3 regions of the Comamonas serinivorans genome follow, and region 1 is predicted to be linked to each of the others. Evidence: riboswitches for the same ligand, from Rfam matches in the RefSeq annotation. Region 1 holds a riboswitch; each other region holds the start of a gene.
The links. Region 1 has a riboswitch for cobalamin ahead of CCO03_RS19270 (TonB-dependent receptor). Riboswitches for the same ligand answer to the same signal wherever they lie in the genome.
Positions count from the first base shown of each region.

Region 2: linked by a shared signal. The riboswitch ahead of CCO03_RS11300 (TonB-dependent receptor domain-containing protein) and the one ahead of CCO03_RS19270 (TonB-dependent receptor) in region 1 are both predicted to bind cobalamin.
Region 3: linked by a shared signal. The riboswitch ahead of CCO03_RS16045 (TonB-dependent receptor) and the one ahead of CCO03_RS19270 (TonB-dependent receptor) in region 1 are both predicted to bind cobalamin.

Region 1 covers NZ_CP021455.1:4,498,437-4,503,102, forward strand. Annotated here, with positions in the region: gene recA (recombinase RecA) at 1-505, shown strand, start outside; gene recX (recombination regulator RecX) at 818-1,270, shown strand; cobalamin riboswitch at 1,718-1,994, shown strand; gene CCO03_RS19270 (TonB-dependent receptor) at 2,125-4,392, shown strand; gene CCO03_RS19275 (ABC transporter substrate-binding protein) at 4,494-4,666, shown strand, end outside.
Region 2 covers NZ_CP021455.1:2,660,961-2,665,626, reverse strand. Annotated here, with positions in the region: gene CCO03_RS11310 (undecaprenyl-diphosphate phosphatase) at 1-524, shown strand, start outside; gene CCO03_RS11305 (CaiB/BaiF CoA transferase family protein) at 683-1,897, shown strand; cobalamin riboswitch at 2,092-2,361, shown strand; gene CCO03_RS11300 (TonB-dependent receptor domain-containing protein) at 2,441-4,354, shown strand; gene CCO03_RS11295 (bifunctional adenosylcobinamide kinase/adenosylcobinamide-phosphate guanylyltransferase) at 4,358-4,666, shown strand, end outside.
Region 3 covers NZ_CP021455.1:3,762,748-3,767,413, reverse strand. Annotated here, with positions in the region: gene CCO03_RS16050 (ABC transporter substrate-binding protein) at 1-217, opposite strand, end outside; gene CCO03_RS16045 (TonB-dependent receptor) at 377-2,503, opposite strand; cobalamin riboswitch at 2,630-2,885, opposite strand; gene CCO03_RS16040 (ATP-dependent DNA helicase) at 3,113-4,666, opposite strand, start outside.

The DNA.
Region 1 (4,666 bases):
CACGATCAAAAAGACCAACTGCATGGTCATCTTCATCAACCAGATCCGCATGAAGATCGGCGTGATGTTCGGCAGCCCCGAAACCACCACGGGCGGCAACGCGTTGAAGTTCTACGCCTCGGTGCGCCTGGACATCCGTCGCACCGGCACCATCAAGAAGGGCGACAACGCCATTGGCAACGAAACCCGTGTCAAGGTGGTCAAGAACAAGGTCTCGCCGCCCTTCAAGACCGCCGAGTTCGACATCCTGTTCGGCGAAGGCATCTCGCGCCACGGCGAAATCATCGACATGGGCGTGAACGCGCGCATCGTCGAAAAATCTGGCGCCTGGTACGCCTACAACGGCGAAAAAATCGGCCAGGGCCGCGACAACGCGCGCGAATTCCTGCGCGAGAACCCGGACCTGGCCATCGAGATCGAGAACAAGGTGCGCGAGTCCCTGGGCATCGCCCTGCTCCCCACCGATGGCGTGGCCGCCCCGGTGAGCAGCGACGACGAGGTGTGACCCTTGGGCGGCCGCGGCCGCTGGCGATGCGCGCTGCTCGGGCCACGGCTGGGCTGCGTCTGCCGCCCATGGCGGCGCGCGCTGCGTGGTGGCGATGGCGCGGCGCATCTCGCCTGGGGCCGGTGTCAGGCGACGCCCTGGCGAGGCCGGCCGGCCGCCCATCCGACGACGGCGCGGCCAGGCTGATGGCCCAACGCTCGACGGCTTCAGGCCTGATGCCCGTCACCCACCTGATCCCTCCCCACAGCGGCTGGTGCCGTTGGTCCCTCCGACCCACCATGCCCTGATCCAGGCCTTCCGTTCCACGCTCCGATGTCCCCTGCCGCCACGCCCCTCAGCCTCAAAGGCCGCGCCTTGCGCCTGCTCAGCCTGCGCGAGCACTCACGGGCTGAGCTGGCGCAGAAGCTGGCGCGCCACGTGCAAGAAGGTGACGACCTGCAGGCCGTGCTGGACTGGCTGGTGGCCCGGGATTTTCTGAGCGACCAACGGGCGGCCGAGGCACTGGTCCACCGCAAGGCGCCGCGCTACGGCAGTGCGCGCGTGCAGCAGCTCATGCGCCAGCAAGGCGTGCCCGCCGACCTGATCGCGGCCAGCATGGCCGAGCTGCAGGGCAGCGAGCTGGCGCGGGCGCGCGATGTCTGGCAGCGCAAGTTCGGCGAGCGGCCCGATTCGCCCCAGGCCCGCGCCAAGCAGATGCGCTTCATGGTCAGCCGAGGCTTCAGCCCGCAGCTGCTCGATCGCCTCTGGCGCGACGACGAGGCGTGATGCGGGCCTCCGCTGCGCATCTGGTGGCCGGCCACCTGCGGCAGCGTGACATCGCGGATGCATGCCATGGGGTATGAAGGCATTGCCGTTTTGCTGAAAACGGCGATGGATGGATACTGCATCAAGGTCGCGTGATTCAGCGGCACGCAGCGCCCGCGCGCTTGAAGCGGTTGCCCGTCACCGCCAGCGAGCCCAGCGACATCGTTCGACTCGCATTCAAACCACCGTCGGGCAGGACGTGCGCACCGGCCGTGTCCAGCGCACGGGGGTCGCGATGTGGCCGTCGCGGTGTGGCGGCCACGCCCTGCCGCCCTGCGCCAGCGCAGGCCCCCAAGGCCCAGGGCGAGTCGCGGCACAGGGCCGCAGGCCGCGCCGTGGTGGCTCGCGCCACGGCGCTTCCCCCATAATCTCGCGCTGCGAACACGCGGCCGCTGCAAGGCGACCCGCGGTTCGCGTCGATGAGAAGGTGCCTGAACGGGCTGGCCACACGGCCGCGCCCCGCAGGTTAAACGGGAAGCTGGTGCGCGACGGGAACACCTATCGCAAGGCCAGCGCTGCCCCCGCAACGGTAAGCGACACATCCGGTCCGCAGATCGCTGGCTCCGCCAGTCGATGGTCACTGCGCCCTCTGAGGCGTGGGAAGGCGCGGGACCTGGCTGCGCATGGCCCCTGGCCGATGCCAGCTGTCGCAAGCCCGGATACCGGCCTGCTCCCATCGCTTCGGATGCCGCGGGAAGGCGCATGTCCGGGCAGGCGGCAGGCCGGGTCTTGCCCTGCTCCAGACGGCGCGCGTGACCGCGGCGTGTGCCCTGATCCAACGCTTCGCGGGAGAGCGAAGCGCCTCTGGAACGACCATGCGGACCTGCTTCCCCTTCGACCTGCCCTGGCTGGCCAGCCACCCCGCGCGCCTTGCGCCTGCCCAGCCGCTGCCCCGTGCCCATCAGCCCCTGCGCCAGACCACCCGGCTCTGCGCCTTGGCCTGTGTCGCCTGGGCCTCTGCGGCCTGGGCCCAGGCCCCTGACGCCACCCCGCCCGCGAGCGACGCGCTGGAGCCCATGTTCGTGACGGCCACGGCACGGCCCGAGGAGCGGGCACGCATCGCGGCCACCACCCAGACCATCGCCCGCGAGGACATCGAGCGCTCGTCGGCCAAATCCCTCACCGACCTGCTGGCCGAGCACGCGGTGGGCTTCCTCAGCGAATGGACGGCGGCGCAGACCTCGCTGAACCTGCGCGGCGCCACCACCGATGGCCAGGGGCGCGACTACCGCGGCCAGGTGCTGGTGCTGCTCAATGGCCGCCGCGCCGGCACGGCCAACCTCTCCAAGCTCAGCCTGTCGGATGTGGAGCGCATCGAGATCGTGCGCGGGCCGGCGTCGGTGGTCTACGGCAGCCAGAACATGGGCGGCGTCATCAACATCATCCTGCGCAACGGCGCCAGTGGCGGCCGCAACCGCGTACAGGCCGTGGGAGGCGGATGGGGGCTGTGGCGCACCGAAGCCCAGCTCAGCGGCGCCACCGACCGCTGGGACTGGTACCTGGGCGCCAACGCCGGCGGCCGCGGCGACTACCAGTCGGGCAGCGGCGGTGGCAGCCTGCCCAACACCAGCTGGAAACGGCGCGGCGCCACGGGTGCCCTGGGCTGGCAGCTGAACAACCTGCACCGGCTGGCACTGCAGCTGCGCACCGACGGCATCTACAACGCCGGCTTCCGCGGCTCGGGCGCCAACGCCTACAGCCGCGACAACCGCGACAACCAGTCGGCCGACCTGACCTGGCACGGCGCCCTGCCCGGCGAGCGCGTCAGCTGGCTGGCCCACCTGTACAGCTTCCGCGATGTCGACGAGTTCAACTGGGCCTCGCCGGTCATCCGCTCCGGCACCAGCGCCGTGCCCGGCACGGCCAGCGACGACAACCGCCGCGTGCTCGAAGGCACGGGCCTGCGCCTGCAGCCGCGGATTCGCCTGAGCGCCAGCAACGACCTGCTGGTGGGGTTCGACTACGAGAAAAACCGCCTGCGCTCCGACCGCGTGCGCGTGGCCATGCCCGGTGGCCCCACCGGCCAGGTTGCGCCCTACGACAACAACCAGACCGAACACACCAAGGCGCTCTACTTCGAAGACGCGCAGACGCTGTGGAGCGACCGCGTCACGGTGCGCGCCGGCGTGCGCAAGACCTGGGGCGCGACGCGCTTCGACCAGACCCCCAACGTGCCGCTGGCCGTCACCACCACGCGCGACTACGACCAGCTCACCTGGTCCACCGGCGCCACCTGGAAGGTGGACGACGCCCTCAACCTGCGCGTGGGCGCGGCCACAGGCTTCCGGGCGCCCACGGCCAGCGAGCTGTCGGCCGACTTCACCGCCGTGGGCGGCGGGCGCATTTTCGGCAACCCCCAGCTCAAGCCCGAGTCCAGCCGCCAGTTCGAGGTCGGTGGCAGCTACCGCCAGCCGGGCTGGAAGGTCGATGCGGCGCTGTTCCAGAACACGATCGCGAACCGCATCACCACCGTCTCGCGCGGCGCCGCCACCAACACCTCGGACTACGCCAACAACGCCGCCGACATCGTCGCGCGCGGGCTGGAGCTGGGCGTCAGCGCCGACGTGGGCCAGTTGCTGGGCTCGCGCCTGGGCGGCCACACGCTGACGGTGTTCGGCAATGGCTACTACCACTTCACCATGAAGGACAAGGGCGCGGCGGCCACGGCCAACACCCGCCGCGTGCAGCGCATGCACCAGTACGAAGCGGCGGCCGGCCTGCGCCTGGCCCACGGCACCGACCGCCACGCGGGCGACTGGAGCATGCAGCTCACGGCCTTGCTGCGCGGGCCGATGTGGTACGACACCGAGGAAAACTTGCTGGTGCCCCAGGGCGAGCCCAGCAGCACCTGGATCCACCGCAAGGGCGCGTTCACGGTCTGGAACTTCCGCGGCGACTACCGCGTGAGCCCGCGCGTGAAGGTGTTCGCGGGGGTGAACAACCTGTTCAACCTCAACCGCCACCCCATCTTCATCGCGCGCGACGTGCAGCCCTGCATCGCCAACCCGGCGTTCCAGAACGGCGGCTGCGGCACCTCCATGCCCGGCCGCGAATGGCAGGTGGGCCTGCAGGCCGAGTTCTGATGGCCAGCGCGTGGGGCAGGCGGCCCAATCTCGGCACAACAAGAAGCAGTATCACGCCACTGCCGTTTCATATAAAACGGCAACAGCCCGATACCCCTTTCATGGTGCATTTGCCTGACCGCGCCGCGCGGATCCGCAGGCAGGCCAACCCACCCGGGGCCGTGCACCGGCGCACCCTGGTGTCGGCGCTGGCGGCGTGGGGCCTGGGCACGCAGGCGGCTGCCGCGCCTTCGCGCGCGTTCCAGCCCGTGTCCGCCGCGCCTGCTGCGCCTGG
Region 2 (4,666 bases), 1.8 Mb from region 1:
TCGGCAAGGCCATCAAGGAGAACCTGTTCACGCCGCTGGTGGTGGCCACGACCTTCATCATCGGCGGCTTTGTCATCCTGTGGGCCGAGCGTCGGCCCCAGTCGCAGACCCGGGTCGCCAGCGTGGACGACATGCGCTGGCTGGACGCGGTGAAGGTCGGCCTGGTGCAGTGCATGGCCATGGTGCCCGGCACCAGCCGCTCGGGCGCCACCATCATCGGCGGCATGCTGCTGGGGCTGTCGCGCAAGGCGGCCACGGATTTCTCGTTCTTCCTCGCGATTCCCACCCTGATCGGCGCCGGCGTCTACAGCCTCTACAAGGCGCGCGACGTGCTGTCCTGGGCAGACCTGCCCATGTTTCTGGTGGGCCTGGTGTTCGCGTTCTTGAGCGCCTGGCTGTGCGTGCGCTGGCTGCTGCGCTTCATCTCCAGCAACTCCTTCGTGCCGTTTGCCTGGTACCGCATCGGCTTTGGCCTGCTCATCCTGTTGACCCATTACATGGGTTGGATCGTCTGGAGTGAGTGAGTAGTATGGGGCAATTTCCGTTCTTTGAACAACGGAAAGTGCAGCATACTGCCATGTAATGTTCTCCATGATGGCAGCAGGCTTTGTCGCCCAGATCACACAGTCCGGGTCGGTTTGGGGTCACATTGCCGGCTTTGACCCAAGGAAACGAACCGACCATGTCCACTGTGCAAGCGTCCCCCTCCGCTTTGCCTTTCGCAGGCCTTCGCGTGCTCGATTGCGCCAGTTTCATCGCGGCGCCCGTGGCCACCACCGTGCTGGGCGATTTCGGTGCCGATGTCATCAAGATCGAGCCGCACACGGGTGATTCGTTCCGTGAGCTGTACCGCGCGCCGGGCATGCCCGAGTCCGACCGCAACTACCCCTGGGAGCTGATGTCGCGCAACAAGCGCAGCCTCGCCCTCAACCTCAAGACGCCCGAGGCGCTGGCCGCCTTGCACCGCCTGGTCGAGCAGGCCGATGTCTTCGTCACCAACCAGCCATTGCCGGTGCGCCGCAAGCTCGGCATCACCTACGAAGACCTCAAGCACCTCAACCCCAAGCTCATCTACGCCTCGTTCACCGCCTACGGCGAGACCGGCCCCGAGGCCGACAAGACCGGCTTCGACTCCACCGTCTACTGGGCCCGCACCGGCCTGATGGACCTGATGCGCGCCAGCGAGGAAAGCCAGCCCATCCGGTCGCTGCCCGGCATGGGCGACATGCCCAGCGGCATGACGCTGTATGCGGCCATCGTCACGGCCCTGTACCGCCGCGCGATGACGGGCGAGGGCAGCCACGTCGACACCTCGCTGCTGGCCTGCGGCGTGTGGTCCAACGCCTGGATGGCGCAGGCTGCGTTGTTCCAGGTGCCGGTCGAGTACCGCCCGCCGCGCACGCACACCGTGAATGCTTTTGGCAACAGCTACCGCACCAAGGACGGCCGCTGGATCAACCTGGCCGTGCTCAACGAGGCCCAGTCCGCCCCGCTGCTCAAGGCCATGGAGCGCACCGACCTGGCCCAGGACCCGCGCTTTGCGACGCCGGAGCTGCGCCGCCAGAATCACCTGGCGCTGATCCCCATCCTGGACGAGGTGTTCATCCAGCACGACCTGAAGGAATGGCGCCGGCGCCTCGATGCCGCAGGCATCACCTATGGCGTGATCGGCGTGGTCGAGGACATGCACGACGACGAGCAGATGCGCATCGCCGGGGCCATCGTCCCGCTGGGTGACGAGGAAACCATCGGCTCGCCGTTCCACCTGGAAGGCGTGGCCAAACGGCCTGCCGGGCCCGCGCCCACGCTGGGGCAGCACACCGACGACGTGCTGGCCGACTACGGCTTCAACGCCGACGAAATCGCCAAGCTGCGCGCCGCCGGCGCCCTGGGCTGACGGCAACCGGCCTGACGGGCCCGTCCACCACGGTCGCCGCGCAGGCGGATGGCCGGCGCAAGCCCGCAAGGCCAGGGCTTCCCGGCGGACCCATGCGCCGCGCCACGCGTACCTCGACATGGTCCAGCCTGGCGTGATGGGCGATGGCTCAGTCCCCTGACGCCTGTGCTGCAGGGCGCGACCAGGGGCGCCCGTACAATCGCGCCCACGTTGGTGCTCGCAGGCGTGGTTCACACGCCGCAGTTCAATGGGAAGCAGGAGGGACCCCCCACCCGGGCACGGTTGCCGAACCTGCGCTGCCCCCGCAACGGTAAGACGCGCTGTGGATCGGCTGAATGCGGATCACGGCCCGCACCTCATGACGACGGTTTCAGCCACTGGGATGCCTTGAACAAGCACCTGGGAAGGCGACGTGCGGGCATGAACGCGTCAGCCCGGATATCAGCCAACGCGGTCGAGGTGCGTTCTGCCAGACAGGGCAGGCGTGCGTCGTGTTGCGGTGCGCGCTGGCGGGGATGCTGGCGCCTTGCAGGCTGTTTCCCCATGATGTCCCATTCTCCCTTCTCGTCGCAGGCTTGCCTGCCCCTGGCCGTTGCGGCCCTGTGTGCGTCGTTCGCGCCTGGCGCTCAGGCCCAGTCTCAGGCCCAGGCGGCCGATGTGTCCAATCCCGGCACCGTGTCCGCGCAGCGGTCGGACGCCGGCACGCTGGCGGCCGCTGCCGCCAGCCTGCCCGATGTGGTCATCTCGGCCACGCGCACGCCGCAGCCGGCCGCGCAGGTGCTGGCCGATGTCACCGTGCTCGACGACCAGGCCGTGCAGCGCAGCGGCGCGGTCAACATCGCCGATTTGCTGGCGCGCCAACCCGGCATGGAGCTGGTGCGCAACGGCGGCCCCGGCACCACCAGCAGCATCTACATCCGCGGTGCCGAAACGCGCTTCACCGCCGTCTACGTCAACGGCGTGCGCGTGGATTCGCAATCGACCGGTGGCGCGCCCTGGGAGGCGATTTCGCTGGCCCAGATCGAGCGCATCGAAATCCTGCGCGGGCCCGCGGCGGCCGTGTACGGTTCGGACGCCGTGGCCGGCGTCATCCTCATCTACACCCGCCAGGGTGACGGCGCGCCCAAGGCCAACGTGGCCGTGGGCCTGGGCAGCCAGGGCACGCGCCGGGCCGAGGCCGGCATCAGCGGCCAGGCCGGGGCGGTGGACTACGCGCTGGGCGCGTCGCGCGCCACCAGCTCGGGCTTCAATGCCCGGCCCGACGCCGCCTACAACCCCGACAAGGACGGCTACCGCAACACCGCGGCCAACGCCCGCCTGGGCTGGCAGGTCAATGGTGCGCACCGGCTCGAAGCCGCCTTCAGCCACAGCAAGATGGACGCCCAGTACGACGGCTTTGGCACCCAGGGCATCGACGAGCACGGCGTCAACCAGCTGACCACGGCCAGCCTGGCCTGGGCGGCGCGGTGGAGCGAGGTCTACGACTCGCGCCTGTCGGTCAGCCAGTCGACCACGCGCTACCGCACGTCGCCCGACCCCTACGCCACCAAGACCACGCTGCGCGACGCGCTGTTTCAGAACACGCTGCGCCTGGGCGCGCACCGGCTGAGCCTGACGCTGGAACACCGCGGCGATGCGCTGGTCAACGACCCCATCGACACCAGCCGGCACCAGAACGCGCTGGCCCTGGGCTGGGGCTGGCAGGGCGGCGCCCACACGCTGCAGCTGAACCTGCGCCACGACCGCGACAGCGAATTCGGGGGCGCCACCACGGGTCAATTTGCATGGGGGTATCAGTTTGCACCGAATTGGCGTGTGACGGCAGCGGCTGGTACTGCTTTCAGGGTGCCGACGCTGTACCACCGCTTCAGCCAGTATGGCGCGCCTGACCTGCAACCCGAAAAGAGCCGCAACGTCGAGCTGGGCCTGCGCTGGGCCGATGGCGGCAGCAGCGTCGAAGCCACCCTGTACCAGAACCGCGTGCGCAACCTGATCGCGTTCGGCGCGGCCGGACCCTGCGCCGATGCCTTCGGTTGCTACGAAAACGGCGGCCGCGCGGTCTACGAGGGCCTGACGCTGGCGGCCCGCCACCGGCTGGGCAGCGTCAACCTGAGCGGCTCCATCGACCTGCAGGACCCGCACAGCCGCGACACCGGCAAGCTGCTGGCACGCCGCGCCAAGCAGTTGCTCAAGCTGGGGGCCGACACGCAGCTGGGCGGCTGGACGCTGGGGGGCGAGTTCCAGGCCACCTCGCACCGCTACGACAACGCCGCCAACACCAGCCGGCTGGGCGGCTTCGGGGTGCTGAACCTGTACGCCAGCACCAGGTTGGCCCCCGACTGGCAGTTGCTGCTGCGGGTGGACAACCTGGCCGACCGCCAGTACCAGCTGGCCCGCGGCTATGCCCAGGCCGGGCGCACCGCCTACGCCGAGCTGCGCTGGACGCCGGGCTTCTGAGCCATGGGGGCCGCAGACCCGAACCCCCAGGCCTTGCGCGTGGTGGCGCGCGAGCTGGTGCTGGGCGGCCAGCGCAGCGGCAAGTCGCGCCGGGCCGAGCACTTGGCCGCGCGCTGGCTGCAGGACGCAGCGCATGGCGCCAGCTTCATCGCCACCGCCCAGGCGCACGACGCCGAGATGCACGACCGCATTGCGCGGCACCGCGCCGACCGCGCGCAGGCGCTGCCGCGCATGGCCTGCATCGAGGCGCCGCTCGACCTGGCCGGCGCCATCCGCCGCAGCCCGGCCTGGCATGACCCGCAGCACCTGCTC
Region 3 (4,666 bases), 740 kb from region 1:
GAAAGCCGTAGCTCCAGCCGCCAAAGACGAAGTCGGTGCCGGCGTTCACCAGCGTTTCGAGGTTCATGCCCTGGGTGGACAGCTTGGGCAGGCGCGCCAGCGCCGGCGCGAACTCGGGCGCAATCTCCTTGCCATCGGGGATGCCGGCGTAGCCCACCAGCCGGTCGGCCAGCCCCAGGAACAGGAACATCTCGGTGATGCCCACGTCGTAGGTCACGGCACGCTTGGGCTCCTTGGGGTATGCGGTGGGTACGCCGCACACATTGACGGTGACGCCAGGTACTGCGTTTGGGTGAGCTGGCGCTGGCGCGCTGCGCGGGCCACACGCGCCGAGTGCCAGCGCCAGGAGGAGGGCAAGGGCGGTGACGCGCATGCCTCAGAAGCGCAGTTGCGCGTTGAGCTCGACTTGGCGGCCGCGGCCCAGCAGCCACTGGCTGCCGTACGACGACTGGGCGTACAGGCGATTCGCCAGGTTGCGCCCGACCAGGTTGAAGCTGACCTGGCGGTTCATGCGCCAGCTGACCACGGCATCGGCCACCACGTACGACGGCAGGTAGGTGGTGTTGGCGTTGCTGCTGTAGCGCTTGCCCACGTGGCGCAGGCCCAGCGAGGCGCGCCAGTCGCCCACGGTGTAGTGCGCCCACACGTTGGCGGTGACGCGCGGCACGTTGGCCGGGCGGTTGCCCGAGCGGTCGATGCCGGTGGCGCCTTCCCGCAGCTCGTCGAACTGGGCGTCGACCCAGCCCAGGTTGCCCTCGAAGCGCCAGGCCCGACTGGCCTGCAGCGCGCCCGACAGTTCGATGCCGCGCGAGGACTGGCTGCCGCCCTGGATGGACACCGTGGGTTGCAGCGGATCGCGCGTGATGATGTCGTCCTTGCGGATGTCGTACACGGCCAGCGCCCACTCACCACGCGGGTCGGGCAGCTGCTGCTTGATGCCCAGCTCGACCTGGCGGCCACGGCTCAGCGTGAAGCCGCTTTGCGACGCGGCCAGCGACAACAGGCTGGTCACGGGGTCGTGGCCGGTGCTGACCTGGGCGTACACGTTGGTGCGGTCGTTCAGCGTGTGCGTCAGGCCCAGGCGCCACGAGGTGCCGGCCAGCTTCTTGGCCAGCGTGGCCTGCGACACCACGTCGCGGCGGTCGAAGTCGTACCAGTCGCGGCGCAGGCCGGCCATGAGCAGCCACTGGTCGTGGAGCTGCCAGGCGTCTTCCAGGTAGAGGGCGTTCTGGCGGATGGCGTTGGAGAGCTTGAGCGCGTAGGGATCGGGGCTGTCCCACACGCCATGCTGCGGGTTCAGGGCATCGACCACCGATGAGCCCGTGTAGGGCGAGCTGTTCAAGGCCTTGAAACGCGAGCGCGACAGGTCCCAGCCCGCGGCGAGCTTGTGTTGGCCCGCTTCGGCCAACAAGGCCAGCCGGTTGCCGCTCTGCGTCAGGTCGTGGCCGATCTCCAGGTAGTCGGAGCGCGCCACCGTCTGCTGGGCCGGGTTGTAGCCGTAGGCCTCGATGTTTTTCCAGTGGCGGTCCGAGCTGAAGTGGTAGCTCTCGTTCCGGAGCGTGAGGCCGGGACGGACCTGCCACTCGCCCTTGAACTTGACGCGGCGGTCCAGGTAGCGGATGTCGCTGTCGCGCACGTTGTAGTTCTGGTGGCGCAGCGCGCGGGCCACGCGCCCATCCACGGTGGGCGTGCCGAAGTAGCGCTCGGGCTGGGTGTCGCTGAAGTCGGCCGTGAGGTCAAAGCGCAGCGTGTCGCTGGCCTGCCAGCGCAGGGCGTTCATGAGCTTGGCGTTGGTGCTGCGGCCCAGTGGGCGCTCGCCATCGGTGCGCTCGCCATAGGCGTCGATGCGGTAGCTCAGGCCAGGTGCCAGCGCACCGGTGGTGCCCAGGCCGGCGCGGGCGGTGCCATGCTGGCCGCCGCCCAGCAGCATCTCGGTCTGCCGGTCTGCGCTGGGGGTCTTGCGGATGGCGTTGACCGTGGCGCCCATCGTGCCGCTGCCAAACATCAGCGAGCCGGGGCCGCGCAAGACCTCGAAACGCTCGTAGCCCCAGGCGGCATTGGGGTAGGTGATGGTGCCGGCGGCCACGGGCAGGCTCAGCCCGTCCTCGGCCACGCCCACCGAGTTGACGCCGCTGAAGCCGCGGCTGGAAAACGCCATGCCGCCGTTGCCGGGCGAGGCGGTGCTGGTCAGGCCCACGGTGCGCGTGACGGCATCGGCCACGCCGAAGTCGGCGCGTTCTTCGGCCTGCCGGGCGGTGATGGCGCTGAGGCTGGCGGGCAGGTCTTGCGTTGTCACGGGCAAGTGGGTGCCCGAGGTGGCAGGCGTCTGCAGCGCCGAGGGCACGGCGTCGGCCGTCACCTGCACACTGGGCAGCGTGTCCTGCGCGGTGGCGAGCAGGGGGCAGCACAGCATCCAGGATGCGAGCAGAGGGCTTGGGCGCAGCGCATGGGCTGGGCGCAACACGGGACGAACGGCGCGAGCGGCCGGAGTGGCTTGGGTCATGTCAAAGGTCTCATTCCACCTGATGTGACACGGCAAGCCAGAGCGTGCGGCGCTGAGTGGCCACAGGCTCAGACGCCGTCCACACCCCGCAGACAGTCATGAGGTCATGCGCCCCCGAAGGAGCGCATGGCGAACCACGAACAGGCCGGTCTCCGGGCTCACAGCATCGACCCTGAGGTCGAGGTGCACACCCACCTTCCCAAGCGTCTGGGCCACGTGGAGACCGTGGCCAGACTGAACTCAGTGGTTGCGCTTCGCCAGAGGGCGAAGCGCGGGGCGTGCTGTCTGTCTACCGTTGCGGGGGCAGCCAAGGCTTGCGGGGTTGACCCGACCTTGTTCCCGTTTCACTCGCGAAGCGAGCACCTGTGCATGGGCTGAAATCAGCGCGGCGGAGTGTAGCCCACGCGGCGCGGGACGAGGCCGCGCACGCGACGCGAAAATGGCGTGCCCGGTGACAACCAGGATAGGTATGCACCCATGGCCTTTTGTTAAATATCGGTAGCAGGACTGTACTGCCTTCAAGTCGCCATGAAGACCATGAAGGATGCGTCGCCGTTCGCCGTTCGCCGTTCGCCGGCGTGCGGGCCGGCGCCCCGCCGCACCGGGCGTTCACGCGTGGCGCGCCGCCTCAGCGTGGCTCGCTGAGGGCGAGGGGGCCGGCGCCGACCCGGACACCGGCGCGGTAGCCGCAGAAGCCGCCTGCAGCCGCCACCAGCGCGGCAGCAGGGCTTGCACGTGGGGCCGGCCGTAGCGGTCGTCGATGAGGTGGATGGTGCCGCGGTCGTCCTCGCTGCGGATCACGCGGCCCGCCGCCTGCACCACCTTGCGCAGGCCGGGGTAGAGGTAGGTGTAGTCGTCGCCCTGGCGTGCGCCGAAGCGCTGGGCCAGCACGCGCCGCATCGCGTCGTTGACGGGCCCCAGCTGCGGCAAGCCCAGCGTGGCCACGAAGGCCCCGATGAGCCGGCGGCCGGGCAGGTCCACCCCTTCGGCAAACACGCCGCCCAGCACCACCAGGCCGACGACGCGGCTGGTCTCGGTGAAGCCGGCCAGGAAGGCCTCGCGGCCGGCTGCGTCCATGGCCGGGGTCTGCAGGCACAGCGGCAGCGCGGGGTGGCGCTCGCGCAGGCGTTCGGCCACGCGCTGCAGGTAGTCGAAGCTGCTGAAAAAGCACAGGTAGTTGCCCGGTGCACGGGCGTGCTGCTGCGCCACGAGGTCGGCGATGGGGGTGAGCGATTGCGCGCGATCGGCCCAGCGCGTCGAGACCTCGCGCACCACGTGCACCTGCAGCTGGTCGGCCGCGAAGGGCGTGTCGATGTCGACCTGCGCCGTGGTCGGCGGCAGGCCCAGCAGGTCGCGGTAGAAGGCCGGCGGGTTCAGCGTGCCCGAGAACAGCACCGTGGCTTGCGCGCTGGCGTGCCGGGGCGCCAGGTGCGGCGCGGGGATGACGTTGCGGATGCCGAGCACGGCGCTGGCGCGGGCGTGCGGCCGATCGGTAGCGCGCGCGGGCAGGCGGGCGATGTCGAACAGCGCGTGGGGGCCGAACTGCTCGGCAAGCTGCAGCAGCTGCAGGGCCTCGAAATGCAGGGCCAGCAGGTCCTCGCCCAGCGCCTGAAGGCCTGCATCCTGGGCCTGGCCAACGGCCTGGGTGACGCGCTGCAGCGCCGTCAGCAGCGTGGGCGGCACGGCGTCCAGCACGGCGTAGTCGGCGGTCTGCGTGCTGGCCAGGGCCGTGCAGCAGCGCCGCAGGCGGTCCAGCGCCGTCCGCACCGGGCCGGTGGCCTGCTGGCGGGCGGCGGCCAGCGTGAAGGGCGACAGCTCGGCGCTGTACATGCGGCGCGCGCGGTCGACCAGGTTGTGCGCCTCGTCCACCAGCACGCCGACCCGCCAGCCTTGCTCGCGCGTGAGCGCGTGCAGCAGGGCGCTGCTGTCGTAGTAGTGGTTGTAGTCGCCGACGACGACGTCGCTCCAGCGCACCAGCTCCTGGGCCAAGTAATAGGGGCAGATGCCGTGCGCCAGGGCCAGGGTGCGCACGCTGGCCGGGTGCCAGTCGGCCAGGGCCGGCGCGGCGGCGCGTGCGGCCGGCAGCCGGTCGAAAAAGCCCCGCGCCAGCGGGCACGACTCGCCATGGCAGGCCTTGTCGGGGTGCTCGCAGGCCTTGTCACG